DNA from 2 places in the Gordonia sp. 852002-10350_SCH5691597 genome. Region 1 is predicted to be linked to the other one. Evidence: predicted binding sites of a transcription regulator. Region 1 holds the regulator's gene; the other holds the start of a gene.

Region 1 (7,724 bases):
CATCGACCAACCCCCTCGGTCGTGCCATCAGCTCGACCAGGGGACTGAGAACTTGGGTGCACACCCACAAACTAGGAGGAAATAACAGATGTCTCGTGCTGTTGGAATCGACCTCGGCACCACCAACTCCGTGGTGTCCGTGCTCGAGGGCGGCGAACCGACTGTCATCGCCAACGCCGAAGGCTCGCGGACCACTCCGTCCGTCGTTGCATTCGCGCGTAACGGTGAGGTACTCGTCGGACAGCCCGCCAAGAACCAGGCCGTCACCAACGTCGACCGCACCATCCGGTCCGTCAAGCGCCACATGGGCGAGGGGGACTGGAACGTCGAGATCGACGACAAGAAGTACACCCCGCAGGAGATCAGCGCACGCACGCTCATGAAGCTCAAGCGCGACGCCGAGGCCTACCTGGGTGAAGACGTCAGCGACGCGGTCATCACCGTGCCCGCGTACTTCAACGACTCGCAGCGTCAGGCCACCAAGGAGGCCGGCCAGATCGCGGGCCTCAACGTCCTGCGCATCGTCAACGAGCCCACCGCTGCCGCACTGGCATACGGACTCGACAAGGGCGAGAAGGAACAGACCATCCTGGTCTTCGACCTCGGTGGCGGTACCTTCGACGTCTCGCTGCTCGAGATCGGCGACGGTGTCGTGGAGGTCCGTGCGACCTCGGGCGACAACAACCTCGGTGGCGACGACTGGGATCAGCGCATCGTCGACTGGCTCGTGGAAAAGTTCAAGAGCAGCTCCGGCATCGACCTGACCAAGGACAAGATGGCCATGCAGCGTCTGCGTGAGGCTGCCGAGAAGGCCAAGATCGAACTGTCTGCCTCGCAGAGCACCTCAATCAACCTGCCCTACATCACCGTCGACGCCGACAAGAACCCGCTCTTCCTCGACGAGCAGTTGAGCCGCAGCGAGTTCCAGAAGATCACCTCGGATCTGCTCGAGCGCACCCGCGCTCCGTTCCAGGCTGTCATCAAGGACGCAGGCATCTCCGTCGGCGACATCGATCACGTTGTGCTTGTTGGTGGTTCGACTCGTATGCCCGCCGTCACCGATCTGGTGAAGGAACTCACCGGAGGCCAGGAGCCCAACAAGGGCGTCAACCCCGACGAGGTCGTCGCGGTCGGTGCTGCACTGCAGGCCGGCGTGCTCCGCGGTGAGGTGAAAGACGTTCTGCTGCTTGATGTCACCCCGCTGTCGCTCGGTATCGAGACCAAGGGCGGCGTGATGCACAAGCTGATCGAGCGCAACACCACGATCCCGACCAAGCGGTCGGAGACCTACACCACGGCCGAAGACAACCAGCCGTCGGTGCAGATCCAGGTCTATCAGGGTGAGCGCGAGATCGCCTCGCACAACAAGCTGCTCGGCTCGTTCGAGCTCGGCGGTATTGCTCCTGCGCCGCAGGGTGTTCCGCAGATCGAGGTGACCTTCGACATCGACGCCAACGGCATCGTGCACGTCACCGCGAAGGACAAGGGCACCGGCAAGGAGAACTCCATCCGCATCCAGGAGGGCTCGGGCCTGAGCAAGGACGAGATCGACCGGATGGTCAAGGACGCCGAGGCCCACGCAGAAGAGGACCGCAAGCGTCGCGAGGAGGCCGAGACCCGCAACCAGGCCGAGTCGCTGGTCAACCACACCGAGAAGTTCCTCAAGGACAACGAGGACAAGGTTCCCGGTGAGGTCAAAGACAAGGTCAACGCTGCGATCTCCGAGGCCAACGAGGCCCTGAAGGGCACCGACATCTCGGCGATCAAGAGCGCGATCGAGAAGCTGTCCACGGAGTCCCAGGAGATGGGCCAGGCGATCTACGCGGCATCGGCCGCTGAGTCGCAGAACGGCGCATCCGCCGAGGGAGCCACGGCAGACGCCGACAGCGACGTCGTCGACGCAGAGGTTGTTGACGAGCCGAACTCCGGGGACACTAAGTGACCTCACCGGAGCCCGAGCTCGACACGACTGCGGCAGACGCCGCGGGAGTAGACGTGGAGTCGACGGTCGAAGGGACCGTCGACCCCGCGTCGGGTTCGGAAGAGGCGACCGGCGGGAACTCGGCCGAGGTGGCCGAACTGACCGCAGCCCTGCAGCGCGAACGCGCACAGTTCGCCAACTACAAGCGGCGAACCGAAGAAGAGAAGCAGGGACGCGTTGCCTACGGCAAGCAGATCCTGATCGACAAGCTGTTGCCCGTTCTCGACGACCTCGACCGTGCCCGCGAGCACGGCGACCTCGAGAGCGGACCGCTCAAGGGTGTGGCCGACAAACTCATCGCCACACTCGACGCCGAAGGATTGACGAAGTTCGGTGCACCGGGCGACCCGTTCGACCCGGAACTGCACGAGGCCGTCCAAAACGACGGCAGCGGAACAGAACCCGTCATCGGCGCGGTTTACCGCGGCGGTTATCGGCTCGGCGACAAGGTGATCCGCACGGCGATGGTGACCGTGACCGATCCCGCCCCGGCTGGTCAGTCGCAACCGCAAGACACGCAGAGTGGTGCACAATAATCACCTGCGCATATTCCGATGGTGCGTCGCGCGAGAACTCGACGCGACGCACCATCGGTGCACTCAAGGCTTTTTCACAACTCAAGACCAGACAACTTCACACAACTACGAAGGAGGTGACGTCTGGTGGCTCCACAACGAGAATGGCTCGAACACGACTTCTACAAGGACCTGGGCGTTGCTTCTGACGCTTCAGCTGAAGAGATCAAGAAGGCTTACCGCAAGCTCGCTCGCGAGCTGCATCCCGATGCCAATCCGGGAGACAAGGAAGCCGAAGAACGCTTCAAGCGGGTGTCTGAAGCCCACAGCGTGCTCTCCGACGCCGACAAGCGTAAGGAGTACGACGAGACCCGTGCCATGTTCGCCGGCGGTCAATTCCGCGGCGGCGGAAACGGTTTCCCGGGAGGGTTCCCCGGAGGCGGCGGGACCCGCTATTCGACGAGCAACGGCGCTGATTTCAACATCGGCGACCTCGGCGACCTGTTCGGCGGCGGAGGTGAATCGAGCGGCGGATTCGGCGACCTGTTCGGCGATCTGTTCAACCGCGGAGGTTCATCGCGCTCATCGACGGCGACGCGGCCGCGTCGCGGCAACGATCTCGAGACCGAGACCACGCTGTCGTTCAAAGACGCCGCGGTCGGTACGACCGTACCGCTTCGCATAACAAGTCCCGCCCCCTGTACGACGTGCCACGGAAGTGGCGCCAAGCCGGGGACGAGCCCGCGAGTCTGCCCGACCTGCAACGGGTCCGGGCTGGTGAGCCGCAATCAGGGCGCGTTCGGTTTCAGTGAGCCGTGCCAGGACTGCCAGGGAACGGGATCGCGCATCGACGATCCGTGTACCGACTGCGACGGCTCCGGAGTGAAGGTCAGGGCTCGCACGATTAACGTGCGTATCCCCGCCGGCGTCGAAGACGGACAACGAATTCGGTTGGCAGGCCAGGGCGAAGCAGGTCGACGCGGCGCTCCGTCGGGCGACCTCTATGTGGTCGTCCACGTGACCGCCGACAAGATCTTCACCCGCAGCGGCAACGACCTCAAGGTTCAACTTCCGGTCAGTTTCTCCGAATTAGTGCTCGGGGCAACGGTTTCCGTGCCGACGCTCGAGGGGTCGGTGGGAGTCAAGATTCCGCCGAACACCACAGACGGACGCACTCTGCGTGTCCGGGGACGTGGTGTACCGAAGCGTTCGGGCGGAGCGGGCGACCTCTTGGTCACCGTGAAGGTCGAGGTGCCGGGCTCACTCGACGACGCCGCGACCGAGGCGCTCAAGAAGTACGCCGAGGCCGAGAAGGCGAGCGGATTCGACCCCCGTGCAGGATGGGGGCGATGAGTCATGGCGAGTCGAGACTTCGAGGATTCGAGCGCGACATTCATGATCTCGGTCGCCGCCGAACTGGCAGGGATGCACGCGCAGACATTGCGCACGTATGACCGGCTCGGACTCGTCACGCCGCAACGCACGACCGGAGGCGGACGCCGCTACTCGACGCGCGACGTCGAACTCCTGAGGGAGATCCAACGTCTCTCGCAGGAGGAAGGCGTCAACCTCGCGGGTATCAAGCGCATCATCGACCTGACCAATCAGGTCGACGCTCTGCAGCAGAGAGTGGGCGAACTGCAGAGTCAGGTCGAGCAGTCCGCTCGCCGAGGCGGCGAGCTGGTGCCGGTTCCGCGCACGAGCGCTCTGGTCGTGTGGCAACCGCGACGCGCCAAGCGTAAAGACTGATCACACGCTCTTTCCACCCATGCTCCCCGACGGCCGGTTGGCCGCCGGGGAGCACGCGTTAGGCTGACTTCTCATAGCAACGTGGGGAGTGAACGGTGACACAGCCGACTGGAACACAGCCGACTGGAACACAGACGACTGGAACACAGGCATCAGGCGCAGAGCCAACAGCGCCGGTGTCCCTTGGCGTGTCCGTCGTCGGCGACGAGATCGCGTCAGTCGTCATACGCTCGAACGGCGGTAGGGACGAGATCGCGGCCAGCAATCTCGTTGATCTGCCCGATTACCTCCCCGAATCGGCCGCCGCAGCCATCACGGAATTGGTCGAGTCGGTTCCGTTCGAGGTCGATCACCTCATCGTCTCCTGCTCGCGTCCGAGCACCCGCAACTACCTCGCGCAGGCGTTCACGCCAGGATCGTCGACGCCGCCCTGGTACCGGATCACCAGCGTCGATGACATCACGAGTGCCATGCTGGCCGTCATGCGCTCGTCGCCCGGCGGCGCAGGCGTGACGGCGGTGGTGAACCTTGCACGCACAGGCGGGCCCGCTGACGGTGTGTGCGTGGCGCTCGTCGACAACACCACCGGCCAGTTGCTCGACACCCGCGACAACTCGACGGTCGAGGGGATTCCGGTCACCGATGCACGGGGTGCCGATGACGTCGCTCGACTGATCCTCGACGCCGACGGCGGCTCCCGGTTGAGTTCCGTCGTCTGCACCGGGTCGGGCGCAGAATTGCCCGGCGTCGCGCCCGCGCTCGAGTACGCGGTCGGGCGTCCGGTGTCGATCGCCGAGATGCCTGCTCTCGCGCTCGCCGCGGGCGCTGCCGCCACCCCGCCGAAGACGACGGTGTTGCGCGCAGGCGACTCGGAGCCCGCCGCATATGCCGCCGCCACGCCTACGCGCGCTCCTCGCGACGCGACGGGGCTGCGCTGGTGGGCGCTGGGAGCGGTGATCGGGGTCGCCGTGCTACTCGGCGCCATCGGACTGACCGCACTGCACGCCAGCGGCGACGACACCAGCGCCAGACCCGACACCACGCCGACCACGGTGACCGTGACCGACACCCCTCAGCAGGCAACCGTCACGCGCGAGGGCGAGGCGGTCACCGAAACGCAGACCGAGACCAGGAGCGAGGTACGCACCACGACGGTCCGACCGCCGACCGTCACCAGGACGGTTGAAGCCCCGGCGGCTACTCAGACAGAGACCACGACGGTCATCCAGACCACCACGGTCGTCGTCACTGAGCCCGGGCAGTCCGAAGGCAGCGGCGAGCAGGGCCAGGGAACAGGCGAGAACTGAGGTCGCGTGGGGGGCGTAGTCCGTCAGTAGACGGGATCCGACTGGATTCTGCTCGCCCGCACGCCCGCGATGATGAGTCGACGACGCGTCGCCGTCACCATCTGCGGAGAACCGACGACGAGCGCCTGATGATCGCTCCAGTCGCCTTCTGCCGCAACAACATCTGGCAGTAAGCCGATCCGATGGTCGACGCCGAGATCCTCGGGTGATGCGATCGAGTTCAACCACCACGGGTCGTCGGATTCCTGCGACACCGCAGTGATGCGCAACCACGGATTGGTCGAAGCGATGCGCGCGAGCACCGCCAGATCGTAGAGCTCTCCGGGGTAGCGCATGCCGTAGAAGATGTGCGTCGACGGCGAGTCTGCCCGCTTCGACATCTCGATCAGGAGCGCGCGCAGCGGAGCGAGGCCGGTACCTCCGGCGACCATGAGGACATCATGGCCGCGTTCGATGTGCAGCGTTCCGTGATTCTGCGCCAGCTTCCAGACGTCGCCGACACGCGTGGTCGACACGATCGCAGAACTCACGACGCCACCGGGGACGGCCCGGACGTGGAATTCGATTTCGCCGTCCTCATTGGGCGGAATCGCAGGTGAGAGATGCCGCCATTCGTGCGGCCATTGCGGAATCGCCACCTCGAGGAATTGCCCGACGGAAAAGCGCAGCGGATCGTCGCTGAGGAGCCGCACGACTGCGAGGTCGCGGGTGATCCGATACTTCTCGGCCACCCGCGCGGTCCAGGTCGGCGGCCCGGACGCCATCTCGGCAGCACCGCGCATCACACCGGTTGTCAACATCATCGCCTGGGTGACTGTCTCCTCGGTATCGCCATCCCAGTAGCCGTCGAGCAGCGCGCGGAACTCTCCGATCAGCGCGGTACACATCAGTGGGTAGTGCGCGGGCAGCACCCCGAACTTGCGATGATCGCGCCCGAGCTGGGCGAGTAGTTCGACCAGGTCAGTGTGGCCGTCGTCGGACGGGATGACCTCGAGGGCGTGGTCGATCACCCCGAAGAACGCCTCACGCAGATGCGACATCTGGGCGGGAAACAGGTCCCGCAGATCAGGATCGAGGGCGAAAAGGCGCGTGAAGACGCCGCGCGTGAACGCTTCGGGATCGCGTCCGATGACCTGACGCACGTGGTGCAGCGCATGGCGTGAGTGCCCGCCCATGCTCACCTCCGATCGTGCCGCCCCGTCGACAGCCTCTCCATTCTGCCCCCTCGTCGGCGCGGGGTGCCCGAGGTGGCGAAAGGTGTGTCCGTCGAAAAGAATCCGCACCCGTCGAACGCTTAATCGATCCGAAAATCGGAGCGATGTGGGATCCTGTATTTGTGGGCTCCCTGGAAAACGTGCTCCCTGGAAAACGTGCTCCCGGGAATCGTCGACGCGCACATGTTGCAGTGGAATCCGCGTCAGACTCCTTGGCGGGCAAAGGGCCTCGCGCGGGTGCGACGACTCACGCCGAGGCTCGGCGATCGCGCATTCACCCTGCTGGTCTCACAGGCCGATAGAGAATACGTGCTGACACCCTCGGTCATCGCGCGCGCCTACGAGACCGAGCAGTACCTCAAAGACATCGCGGGAGTCCCGACGGTCGCGGACGTCGCGATCGACACCGTCGTCGTCGCCGATTCCCACTGGCGCGCATACGCGGGCGACATCGACATGATCGCAGACGCCGAAGCCGAGGAGCTATCGGAAACCCGCTACGTGATCGGCCTTCCCTTCGGTCTCGACGGTGCCCCGCGGTTGGGAGGGCTCATCGTGCACGGCGATCCTCGATCGCCCAACTTCGCCACGCAACTCGACGCACACCTCGACATCACGCCTCTCGTACGCGCGGTCCGGGTGCTCGCGGCACGGCATCCCGATCCGCGCGTTCGCGATTCGACGCCGGACGAGGGTCTGCTGGCGTCGACGTCCGCGCTGCGTGGCTTTGGCGAAGCGGTGCGTCGGGGACTGGTGCTGGAGGCGTTTGTGTATTCGCATCAGCTCTACGACGTGGTCAGTTTGGCACGCGAGTACCCCGAGGCCACGGTCGTCGTCGATCACATCGGGGCGCCGGTGGGTGTGTTCGGTCCGATGGGTGTGCGGACGGGCAACACCGCCGCGGCGCGTGCAGACATCATGCGCCTGTGGCATGAGCGCGTGGTGAGCCTTGCCGCGC
Region 2 (7,724 bases), on a different contig from region 1:
GCGGCGACGAGCTGGGTGCCGTTGCCGAGATCGGTCGCCGCGTAGCGGACAACGCCCGCAGCATCTCGGTGGCCTATCACGCGTGCACCATGCCGTCGAAGTCGGCGCCGACCTTCGAGCTCGACGCCGACGAGATGGAGTTCGGCGTTGGCATCCACGGTGAGGCCGGCCGTGAACGCACCGCCCGTGTCGGCGCCCGTGAACTGGTCAATCGCATGGTCGACCCACTGGTCGACGCCCTCTCGCTCGTCCACGGCGAAGAGGTGATCTGCCTGGTCAATGGCTTGGGCGCCGCACACCCGCTTGAACTCGACCTCGTGTTCGGTGAGGTCGTCGCAGATCTTGACCGTCGTGGGATCTCCATAGCCCGGCCGATGGTCGGAACATTCGTCACGGCCCTCGACATGCGAGGCGTCTCGATCACCCTGCTGCGCGCCGACGACGAGATCGTGTCGCTCTTCGACGCACCGACCACCGCACCGGGATGGGCCGCAAACCCGTCACGGGGAACCGCCCCACTGAGCGACACCACATTCGCCGAGCCGTCGGATTCCGCGGACGACGGGGCCGAGAACGAATGGCTGACGCGCTTCGTCCGGCACGTCCAGGAGTCGATCGACGACCTGACCGAGCTCGACCAGAAAGCGGGCGACGGCGATTTCGGTACCAACATGGAAGCCGCGCTGTCGCACTTCAGCCTCCCTGTGCGCGGTACCGACAGCCAGGTTCTCAGCGCGATCAGCACGTCGTATCTCGTCCGCTCCGGCGGGACATCCGGCGTCATCTTCGGCGTGCTCTTCCGTGAGTTGGCCCACGCGTTCTCCGAGACCGACGACGTCGAGGCCGCAATCCGCGAGGGCTCCTCGCATGCGCTCGCAGAGATCCAGGATCTCGGAGGCGCCCAGGTCGGCGACAACACGATGGTCGACGCGCTCAGCCCGGCCGTCGACGCCTTGGAGAATGGCGACTCTCTGTCCGACGTCGCCGAGAAGGCGGCCGAAGGTGCCGAATCCACGCGCGACACGACCGCAACCAAGGGGCGCGCCAGCTACGTTGGCGAGAATGCGCGCGGCGTCGTCGATCCCGGTGCGCTCGTCGTTTCCTGGCTCTATCAAGCTCTGGCTGACGACTGACCCGTTCATAGACTGGAATCGTTTACCCATTGCGCCCTGTCGCGTTATCACTTCGTGACCGCGGGTTTCCTCGGTTTCGAGTTCGTCGCAATCCACTGTCGCCCCTGACGGTCCACGTGCGCGAGGACTTAGCGTTTAGCCCACGTCGAGAAGTCGGCGCAGCGCACTTCGAACAGGAGCTCGACATGAGTGATTCAACGGGACACCTGTCTGCACTGCTCTCCCGGATCGCGGAGGGCGATGCGCATGCCTTCGCCGCTTTCTACGACGAGACCAGCCACCGCGTCTACGGCATGGTTTTGCGCATTGTCCGAGACCGCGGTCTCAGCGAGGAGACCACGCAGGAGGTCTTCTTGACGGTCTGGCGGTCGGCGCACACCTTCGACCCGGAGTCCGGCTCACCGCTCGGATGGCTGATGACGCTCGCACATCGACGCGCTGTCGACCGGGTTCGCTCGGAGACCGCGGCGAAGCGTCGACTTCACGTTTACAGCACCGCAGAGCAGTCCACGCGGATCGAACACGACGTCGTGAGCGAGTCCGCTGAGCGCCGCGAGACCGTCCGCGAGGTGCGGTCCCTGCTGTCACGGCTGACCGAACTGCAGCGCGAAGCGATCGAGCTGGCCTACTTCCGCGGCATGACCTACCGCGAGGTTGCCGACGAACTCGGCGTCGCGCTGCCGACCGCGAAGTCGCGGATCCGGCAGGCCCTCAAGCGTCTCGAGCCGCACATCTCGGCAGTGCCCGCTGCGTGAGCACCTGAACAACCCCAACCACACCGCCCCCGCACAAGCAAAAGGTCCCGACCCGTTCACGGGTCGGGACCTTTCTGGCCTGTCGGCGTGTCAGGCCTGCCGGCGTATCGGTTCGGGACCGGTCAGCCCAGAACCAAACCGTCGCCGTCGGCGCTCACGTTGACCGGAACGACGTCGCCGTCGCGGACCTCACCAGCGAGCAACGCCTTGGCGAGCTTGTCCCCGATGGCCTGCTGCACCAGGCGACGCAGCGGACGCGCACCGTAGAGCGGATCGAATCCCCGCTCTGCGAGCCATTCCTTGGCCTTGGGCGTGACCTGCAACTCGAGGCGACGCTGTGCGAGCCGCTTCTGCAGTTGGCCGAGTTGGATGTCGACGATCGACACCAGTTCCTCCGGGCTCAGCGCGTCGAAGATCACGACGTCGTCGAGTCGATTGATGAACTCCGGCTTGAAGGCTGCGCGCACTGCCGCCATCACCTGGTCCTTGTCGCCGCCGGAACCGAGGTTCGACGTCAGGATGAGGATGGTGTTGCGGAAGTCCACGGTGCGGCCCTGACCGTCGGTCAGGCGTCCTTCGTCGAGAACCTGCAGCAGGATGTCGAAGACGTCGGGGTGAGCCTTCTCGACCTCGTCGAAGAGGACCACCGTGTACGGACGACGCCGCACAGCCTCGGTCAACTGACCGCCCTGCTCGTAGCCGACGTAGCCGGGAGGGGCACCGACAAGCCTTGCGACGGCGTGCTTTTCGCCGTACTCACTCATGTCGATGCGCACCATCGCGCGCTCGTCGTCGAACAGGAACTCCGCCAGCGCCTTGGCCAGCTCGGTCTTGCCGACACCGGTCGGTCCGAGGAACAGGAACGATCCCAGCGGCCGGTTCGGGTCGGCGACACCTGCGCGTGCACGCCGCACGGCATCGGAGACCGCGACGACGGCGTCCTTCTGACCGATGACGCGTTGTCCCAGTTCCTCTTCCATGCGCAGCAGCTTGGCGGTCTCACCCTCGAGCATCTTGCCCGCGGGGATACCCGTCCACGCCGACACGACCTGTGCGACGTCGTCGGGGCCGACCTCCTCCTGCAGCATCACGTCTTCGTCAGGGTCGGTGCCGGTCTTCTCGATCGCGGCCTCCAACTCCTTCTCCAAGCCGGGAATCTTGCCGTAGCGCAGCTCGGCCGCGCGGCCGAGATCACCATCACGCTCAGCGCGATCTGCTTCTCCGCGAAGGCGTTCCAGCTCTTCTTTGGTGTCGCGAACGGCGTCGATGGCGGTCTTCTCCGACTGCCAGCGTGCAGAGAGCTCGTTGAGCTTCTCCTTCTGATCGGCCAGTTCCTGACGCAGCTTTTCCAGACGTTGCTTCGACGCCTCGTCATGCTCCTTTTCGAGCGCGACTTCTTCGACCTCGAGGCGTCGGACGACACGCTCGACCTCGTCGATCTCGACGGGGCGCGAGTCGATCTCCATCCGCAGGCGCGACGCCGCCTCGTCGACGAGGTCGATGGCCTTGTCGGGCAGGAAGCGCGAGGTGATATAGCGATCGGAAAGTGTTGCGGCAGCGACCAATGCGGAGTCCGTGATGCGTACACCGTGGTGCACCTCGTACCGTTCCTTCAGTCCACGCAGGATGCCGATCGCGTCTTCGACGCTCGGCTCGCCGACGTACACCTGCTGGAAACGACGCTCCAGTGCGGCGTCCTTCTCGATGTACTTGCGGTACTCCTCCAGGGTCGTGGCACCGACGAGTCGCAGCTCACCACGAGCAAGCATCGGCTTGATCATGTTGCCTGCATCCATGGCGGAATCGCCTGTGGCACCGGCACCCACGATGGTGTGCAGCTCGTCGATGAAGGTGATGACCTGGCCGGCCGATCCCTTGATCTCGTCGAGCACGGCCTTCAGCCGCTCCTCGAACTCGCCGCGGTACTTGGCGCCCGCGACCATCGATCCGAGGTCCAACGAGATAACTGTCTTGTTGCGCAACGACTCCGGCACGTCGCCTTCGACGATGCGCTGAGCAAGCCCCTCGACGATGGCGGTCTTGCCAACGCCTGGCTCACCGATCAACACCGGGTTGTTCTTGGTACGACGGCTGAGCACCTGCACCACCCGACGAATCTCGGAGTCGCGCCCGATGACCGGGTCGAGCTTGCCCTCACGGGCAGCCGCGGTCAGGTCGGTCGAGTACTTCTCCAGCGCCTGATACGTGGATTCGGGGTCCTCGGACGTCACGCGCGCGGTGCCACGGACGGCGACGAACGCCTCCTGCAGAGCCTGCGGGGTTGCGCCGTTGTCGTGCAGCAGCTTGGCGACATCGGAATCGCCCGTGGCGAGCCCGACGACGAGGTGCTCGGTGGAGACGTACTCGTCGTTGAGTTCGGACGCGAGCTGCTGAGCAGCGGTGATCGCCGCGATCGATTCGCGGGAAAGCTGCGGCTGGGCACTGGCACTCGACACCGTCGGCGCCCGGTCGACCATGGCCTGAGCCTGCGCCCGAACAGTCGACGGATTCACTCCCACCGCCTTGAGCAGCGGCGAAGCAATACCGTCGGACTGGTCCAGCAGCGCGACCAGGATGTGGGCCGGACGTACGTCGGGGTTACCAGCAGCGGCCGCCGCCTGCACAGCAGCGCTCAACGCCTGCTGCGTCTTGGTGGTCGGGGTGAAGCTGTCCACTTGGTGGTACCTCTTTCTCTACGTGTTCTTGCGTTCTTAAGTCTCCGTGGCTCAATTATGGCCACTCGAGTTGTTCAACGCACGTAGAGTTGAGTCTATTTCGCTCAGGTTTGTATATTGTGTGACGTGCATCACTGGTCATTCTCATGCTCCGGCAGAGAAGTGGCAGTTCCAACGTCGTCAGAGTGATGGCGTCGAGCGCTCCCCTGCGCGTGTGGTGCGGCAGTGGCCAGCAGGATGAGGCCGACACCGCAGGCGGCGACGATGAGCCATCCCGGGGCCAGCACCCCGGAAAGCTCGGCCGATCTGACATCGCTCGCCGGTGTCAACGCCGAGCCGAGCAATCCTCCGGCCACGGCGATCCCGACGGCGGCACCGACCTGCCGGGCGGTCGACGTGATGCCGCCGGCCACACCGGCCCGCTCGGCCGGGAGACTGCTCACCGCGGTGTTGGTGATGGGCGCGTTCGCGAAACCGATACCGATCCCGAACAACGCGTACGCCACCAGCAGCAGCAGAACCGACACGCCACCGTCACCGACCAATGACCCGGTGGACATCCAAGCGAGCAAACCACCGGCGGCCATGAAGCCACCAGCGATGAACAGCGGCCTGCGCGGGCCCCTCGAAGCGACCATCCGGCCGGAGAGTGGTGCACAGACCGTCGCCCCCGCGGCTATGGGAAGGACGGCCAGGCCCGTTGCCATGGGCGCCCAGCCGCGTCCCACCTGGAGGTAGAACGTGGTGAACAACAGGGTCATCGAGATCGAGACAAATACGGCCAAGGCCCCGAGGACGGCCGCGGTGAACTCGGGTTGACCGAATGCCGAGAGGTCGATCAGCGGCGCGGAGCGGCGTGTCTCCACACCGATGAAGACACCCGCCACAACGACGAGACCCGCATAGATCGCCAGCATCGCCGGCGCGGTCCACCCGACATGCGGCCCTTCGATGAGTGCGCCGACGCCGAGCGCGAGCAGGGCAATCAGCAGGAGCTGACCGGCTGGATCGAGACGCCGTGTCCGCACACCGTGCGACTCCGGCACCACCGTCAGCACAGCGACCAGGGCTACGAGCACCAGCGGTACGTTGATCCAGAACACCGACCGCCACTCGAAGTTGTGGAGCAGCACGCCACCGAGCACGGGCCCGGCGGCCATGCTCAGTCCGAATACCGACGCCCACACGCCGATCGCCCTGGCCCGTTCGCGCGGATCCGGCGTCGCCGCCACGACGATGGCCAACGCGACCGGACTCAGCATCGACGCTGCCACCCCCTGCAGCGCACGGGCCGCGATCAGCACACCCGCGTTCGGTGCCAGCGCGCACAACAGCGATGTCACACCGAACCCGATCAGCCCGATCAGGAACACCCGACGACGACCGAATCGGTCGGCGATGGCACCCGAGGTGATCAACAGGCTCGCGAACACGATCGTGTAGGCGTCGACGACCCACTCCAGTCCGCGGGCGCCGATCGCCAGACCGTCTCCAATAGATGGCAGAGCAACATTGACGATCGTGGTGTCGAGCCCTACGAGGAACAGACTCGACGCGCACACCACGAGCACCAACCGGCGTCTGGATGCGCTGAGGACATCGGACTCGGCAGTGGACACAGGCGAACCCCCTTGGACCACTGTCTCGTGGCCTGGATGCGTGAACAGAACGACGTGAGTGTGCACGGGCCACATCAGCGATCCCCAGCGTTCTTGCAGAAACCGCAAACAATCCGGCCGTGTCACACACAGGCCGTCACACTTGAGCGGTGAACCGTGACGCACCGCCGACACCCGATGCCGATGTCACCGCGATCCTGGACGCCATCGGGCCACGGTTGCGCAGGCTCCGACAGCAACGCCGGCTCTCTCTGGAAACGGTCGCGAACGACGCCGGACTCACTGCCAGCACGTTGTCACGTCTCGAGGTCGGCAAGCGACGGCCGACGCTGGACCTGCTCATCCCGCTGGCCGGGGTCTACCGCGTCTCACTGGACCAACTCATCGCCCCACCGCCCAGCGGCGATCCGCGGGTGCACCTGACGCCCTTCCGACACGACACCGGCAGCGTCGTCATCCCCCTGACCGGCTATCCGGGACGGATTCAGGTGTTCAAGCAGGTACTCTCCGCTCGCGCACCGAAGCTCGTCACCCATCCGGGCTACGAATGGCTCTACGTCCTGGCCGGGACGCTGCGCGTCATCGTCGCAGAGCGCGACGAGATACTCACGGCGGGCGAGGTCGCCGAATTCGATACCGCAGAACCCCACTGGTTTGGCCCGGCGGACAACTCAACCGTCGAGATCCTGCACTTGTTCGGACCGCACGGTGACCAGCCGGTGCGGTGGTCTGAAGGACTCACGCACCACCCGTAGGCGCCAGGCCCGCAACCGCCATCGCACCGAGCGCTTGCGCACCCGACGCAAACGGCTCGGTACCGTCCTCGGTCAGCGTGTCATGCAACGCTTTCAGTCCGTCGAAGGCGCCGATCAAGGCGATGGCGACGCTCACCGAGTCGAGATCGGCCCGCACCTCCCCGCGCTCCTGGGCTTCGCCGACTACTGCGCCGACAAGATCGACCCATTCCTGGTTCACCTCGGCCACCCGTCGACGAACCGGACTGTCCTGTCCCAGGTCGGTGAGGTTACGGGTCAGTTTCGACACCGCCCACACCGTCGGGTCGTCTCGGTGAATGGTGAGCATCGTCGGCAGCAGCGCCTCCAGACGACGACCTGCGGGGACGCTCGACAAGGCGCTGCGCACTTTGCTGACCCACTCACGGTTCTTGTCCTCCAGGACCGCCAGCGCCAGCGACTCCTTGCTGTCGAAATGAAAATAGACGGCTCCCTTGGTGAGGCCGGTGGCGTCGACCAGTACTGACATCCGTGCGTTGTCGTAGCCCAGGTCGGCGAAGACCGTCGCTGCCGAGTCGACGATGTGCGCTCGGGTACTCGCCCCCTTGGCCGTTGGTCCCGCAGGTCGTCCCACAGTCCTGCCTGACTGTCTGTTCGTCATCGGTACCCCTTCTTGCACATTCAGCTCCAATAGTTCATCATACATTTGCAATACCGCCCAGTCGGTTTATTTATTGAAGGAGAATCCATGTCCGACTTCGCAGACGCACTGTTGCGCGAAAAGACGGTGCTCGTCACCGGCGCGTCA

The links. The regulator HspR, encoded in region 1, represses chaperone genes until heat shock. The targets are predictions, from matches to a motif close to ANNTGAGTNNNNNNNACTCANNT.
Region 2: a site for HspR is predicted at 4,651-4,673, ahead of clpB (ATP-dependent chaperone ClpB). Genes of this name have one in related genera too.

Annotation. Positions count from the first base shown of each region.
Region 1 covers NZ_LZMO01000269.1:37,435-45,158, reverse strand. Annotated here, with positions in the region: gene dnaK (molecular chaperone DnaK) at 89-1,942, shown strand; gene grpE (nucleotide exchange factor GrpE) at 1,939-2,517, shown strand; gene dnaJ (molecular chaperone DnaJ) at 2,644-3,849, shown strand; gene A5777_RS20515 (heat shock protein transcriptional repressor HspR) at 3,853-4,245, shown strand; gene A5777_RS20510 (hypothetical protein) at 4,341-5,552, shown strand; gene A5777_RS20505 (FAD-binding oxidoreductase) at 5,576-6,727, opposite strand; gene A5777_RS20500 (amidohydrolase family protein) at 6,950-7,724, shown strand, end outside.
Region 2 covers NZ_LZMO01000046.1:1,347-9,070, forward strand. Annotated here, with positions in the region: gene A5777_RS03500 (dihydroxyacetone kinase family protein) at 1-1,133, shown strand, start outside; gene sigK (ECF RNA polymerase sigma factor SigK) at 1,319-1,888, shown strand; gene clpB (ATP-dependent chaperone ClpB) at 2,011-4,563, opposite strand; gene A5777_RS03515 (MFS transporter) at 4,695-6,182, opposite strand; gene A5777_RS03520 (helix-turn-helix domain-containing protein) at 6,332-6,937, shown strand; gene A5777_RS03525 (TetR/AcrR family transcriptional regulator) at 6,921-7,577, opposite strand; gene A5777_RS03530 (SDR family NAD(P)-dependent oxidoreductase) at 7,665-7,724, shown strand, end outside.